2 regions of the Neobacillus sp. MER 74 genome follow, and region 1 is predicted to be linked to the other one. Evidence: riboswitches for the same ligand, from Rfam matches in the RefSeq annotation. Region 1 holds a riboswitch; the other holds the start of a gene.
What was found. Region 1 has a riboswitch for lysine ahead of dapA (4-hydroxy-tetrahydrodipicolinate synthase). Riboswitches for the same ligand answer to the same signal wherever they lie in the genome.
Positions count from the first base shown of each region.

Region 2: linked by a shared signal. The riboswitch ahead of M3610_RS19885 (ABC transporter substrate-binding protein) and the one ahead of dapA (4-hydroxy-tetrahydrodipicolinate synthase) in region 1 are both predicted to bind lysine.

Region 1 is NZ_JAMAUV010000031.1:34,067-36,272, reverse strand. It holds gene M3610_RS25380 (ribonuclease J) at 1-146, opposite strand, end outside; gene dapA (4-hydroxy-tetrahydrodipicolinate synthase) at 308-1,195, opposite strand; lysine riboswitch at 1,325-1,504, opposite strand; gene M3610_RS25370 (hypothetical protein) at 1,602-1,787, opposite strand; gene M3610_RS25365 (MFS transporter) at 1,882-2,206, opposite strand, start outside.
Region 2 is NZ_JAMAUV010000014.1:62,508-64,713, forward strand. It holds gene M3610_RS19880 (M20/M25/M40 family metallo-hydrolase) at 1-550, opposite strand, end outside; lysine riboswitch at 734-916, shown strand; gene M3610_RS19885 (ABC transporter substrate-binding protein) at 997-1,794, shown strand; gene M3610_RS19890 (amino acid ABC transporter permease) at 1,867-2,206, shown strand, end outside.

The sequences.
Region 1 (2,206 bases):
ATTCCTAATAAACTCTCATCTGGAAACTTCCCGCCGCAGTCAATAATAAAAATATCGTCTGCATATTGAACCACATACATGTTTTTTCCGATTTCATTGATACCGCCTAAAGCAAAAATGGATAATTGCTGATTATTGGTTTGCAAGTAAATATCCTCCCTATTCCATGTAAATATGAATAGTATGCCCTTTTGGTTGGACTTTATTGGAAAGGGAAAGTGAAAAATTTCAGTCAGGGTCCGAAAAATAAAAGGCTGTCAACAGTACGGAATTCAAAATTCCCTATGTGTTGACAGCCTACCAGCATTTAAATTAATGTTTTGACTTGGTGTCCAGGTAAAACCACTTGCAATGCCATTTCTTCATCGTGACTCAAAGGCAGCAATGGCAATCGAAGTCCACCAACCTGCACCCCGCTCATGTTCAGGGCTGCTTTTACTGGGGCCGGATTAGGAGCCGTAAATAATGCCTTCATAAGAGGAAGCAGTTGGCGATGAGAGTGAGCCGCTTCTTGGACGCGTCCATTTTTAAAATGATTTATCATTTCTTGCATTTCATTGCCAATTACATGGGAAGCAACAGATACAACTCCAGCACCGCCAATCGCTAAAACCGGCAATGTTAAGCTGTCATCCCCACTATAAAGGGTAAAATCACTAGGGGCTTGGCTAATAATAGAAGCCATGTCATCCAGGTTGCCGCTTGCTTCCTTAACAGCAACAATATTCTCGATTTGGGATAGGCGAACAATGGTCTCTGCGGATAGATTGACCACACTTCGACCAGGGATATTATAAAGCATAACCGGTAATGATGTAGATTCAGCGATTGCTTTGAAATGTTGATACATACCTTCTTGGGAAGGTTTGTTATAGTATGGAGCAACGAGCATGATCCCGTCTACACCTGTTTCTTCAGCTTGCTTTGTTAAACTGATAGATGCCCGTGTATTATTCGAGCCAGTGCCAGCAATAACTGGGACTCTTCCTCTCGCTGCGACGACAACGGCTTTAAATAAAGCGATTTTTTCATCCGTCGTTAAAGTTGGAGATTCACCGGTTGTACCGGCAACGACGAGACCGTCCGTCCCATTTTCAATTAAATAATCTACTAATCTTCTTACTGCGTTAAAATCAACCTCGCCATTTTGATCAAATGGTGTAACCATTGCGGTTAAAACTTGGCCAAAATTCATTTTTTCTCACCCTTTTAATAAATTTTTATAAAATTTAGAGGTGGGCAAGGCCATTCAAAATTCAACGCAAAAAAGCAACAGTGAGGGTTCACTGTTGCAGTAGAAACATAAATAAAACTAAGTTCCCGTGCGTAAGATAGCCCTCCATATAGTCTCCTATATGACAGTTCTGTATTTATTCAATAGCAGAACCAGCTTCATGATCATGAGAATCAATGAAACTTCGGCAAATTCCCCTTTCTACAACCATCGTTGGACCTCATTATCCTCCAGTTGTGTACTAATGGTCTTTGCACCTCTATCCTCACTTCAAAAGTATTGAAGTAAGAAAAATATATAATTAATAGTAAATATATCAGAATATTCCTTTTGTTTCAAGGGGGAAAAGGAACTATATTTGTAAAGTTTATGCAGTTTCTAACCCCTGTTCTTCTTTTTCTACTTCTAATGCAGATACAATATATGCAAACCCGTTCATCACAAAATAAATAACATCCGATTGAATCTGTTCCTTTTCTCCTAAATAAGTATTTATGATCATACTGATGGAAAAGAAAACTACGAAGGATAATGCAATTTTATTAAAAATCATCAAATTTACCGACCCCTTTATTTAGGATTCTTATGTTAATCATATTTGCTTAAGACGGGTTTTATGTCTGCCGCCTGAAGGGTGGTGCTTGAAATCAATGAGTGCCAGGTGTTGGTTCATTCACCCTGGTTCTTCTTGGAAGTTCTTTCTTACCGTGCAGGAAGTGGTAAAGAACCATCGATGCAAGAACGACTGCACCTAAAATGACATACAAAGTACGATAGCCTGTTAACGGTATAATAAACCCGAGGATGTATGGACCGAAACCCAGACCCGCATCAAGAAAGATAAAGAAAGTGGAAGTGGCCAAACCCATCCGATGGGGAGGAGTTAGTTTTACTGCTATGGCTTGGGTACTTGATTGCAAGTTACCGAAACCAAGGCCGATTAATACTCCTGCTGCTAATAAAATAATGCTG
Region 2 (2,206 bases), on a different contig from region 1:
TCAATGCGGAAAGAACACCGTGGGAGCTGTCCTCTTCGTCACATTCCGATAAGAGAACAATGTTACCGTCTAGTTCTTCAGGGTGCTCGGAATAATAGTTTAAGAGGTATAAGTGACTGGCAACCCCGCTTTTCATATCAAGGACGCCGCGGCCAAATAACCAGTCGCCTGAGTCTAAATGTTCTTTAGCGGCAGCCGGCAGCTGTTCCATTTTTAGTGACTCCATCAGTTGGTCTGGGAAGCAAGCCTGGTCTTTTAAATGGTTAAAATCTTCAATCCCAACCGTATCAATATGACCCATCAAAATCACCGTGCGGCTGCTCGTTCCCTTCGTTCCTTTCACAAAAGCAAGAACATTATAACGCTCTTGATCGTCGTTGAGTGTTTGTTCTAACACTAGGTGGCTAGGGTTTTGTGAAAAATAGGGAATAGAAGAAATCATAGAATATAAAGACTGTGCAATGGCCTTTTCGCCATTGGTATTAACGACACTTTCAATGTTTACAAGCTGTTTCGTGAATGTCAGCACATCCTCACGACATTGCAACATACGCCTGACCTTCTTTTCTAGTAAATTGGTATTTAGAAAAAATGTATCTCAGAAGAGAAAGCCCGTCAAGTCTTTAATTTTGATAAAAAATAACATCAAAAATATTATTGCAAAAGTAAGAATATTTATATATACTAAAACTTGTTTCATTAAACTAAATATAAATCCTCATCTTTAAGCATTAGATGGGGTAGAGGTCGCGATTGATATTAGTATCCTATTGGAGATTCAGTGAAATCTATGAAAATAGGAAAAAGGATCCATCGCCGAAGCTTCTGAAATCACTGCTTTCAGAAAGCTGGGTCTGCACTCGAATAGGGGCAGAACTGTCACAGTTCCTTGGAATTGTGGAGAACTATCTTCACCAATGCTAACTGATGAGGGTGTGTAGAACACCGTCATACTCACATGGACGGTGTTTTTTTATTACCTAGGAGGGGATTTTTATGAAAAAGTTTGCATTTTTATTAGCAGCGGCGATGATGTTGATTTTATCTGCTTGCGGCACGGAGAAGCCTGATGGAGAAAAGGCAGCAAAAGCAAGTGGCTCTAAGCATGAGTTAGTGAAAAAAGGTGCGTTAACATTCTCGATGACCGGGCAGTATCCACCGTTAAACTTTAAGAAAGACGGTAAATTGACTGGATTTGATGTTGAAATTGGAACAGAAATTGCTAAGAGAATTGGGCTTGAAGCCAACCCTGTAACCAATCCATGGGAAACGATTATCCAAGGATTAAAGGCAAACAAATATGATGCCATTATTGGAAGTATGACTGCTACACCTGAGCGAGATAAGCAAGTTGATTTCACCAATCCATATTATTTATCTGGTGCACAGATTTTTGTAGCGGAAGGCAATTCCGCGATTCAATCGAAAGAGGATTTAAAAGGCAAAAAAATTGGTGTTATTCAAGCTAGTACGTGGAAAGACATGGCCGATGAATTATCTGATCAAGTGAAAGGCTATCCAACTGACGTTAACGCCCTTCAAGATTTGGCGCTTGGCCGTTTAGATGCGGTCATCACGGATAAAATTGTCGGTGTGAGTGCTAAAAATGAAAAAGGCTTAAAAATTAAGGCCATTGGCGATTTATTGAATGAAGACCGTGTCAGTGTAGCGGTAGCTGAAGGAAACAAAGAGCTCGCTGATAAAATCAACGAAGCTATCCAATCAATGATTAACGATGGGACGTATGAAAAAATCAGTATGAAATGGTTTAATACAAACATCATGGAAAAGTAAGACAGGATCAAAGATTTTAGTGTAAGCACCTGATGTGGGTGCTTGCACGATTCAACGAAGGAGGTACGCATCATGATATTTATTGAAAATATTATCAGTATTTTTAGTGAACACGGAATTGCTTTTTTGAAAGCTTCTTGGATGACCATCGCGATAACGGCCATCTCGCTATTATTTGCCATGGTGATTGGTATAATTTTCGCGGGCTTTAAAATTTCCTCTAGTAAAATACTAAATCGCATTGCCGATATCTATATAGGTATTATTCGTGGAACGCCTCTCATTGTTCAGATTATGTTCCTTTATTATGGACTTGCCAATATCGTGAACCTGGACAGCTTCACGGCAGGGGCTCTGGCATTAGGTGTACATACAGGAGCCTATATTGCGGAAATTTTTAGAGGAGCGGTGC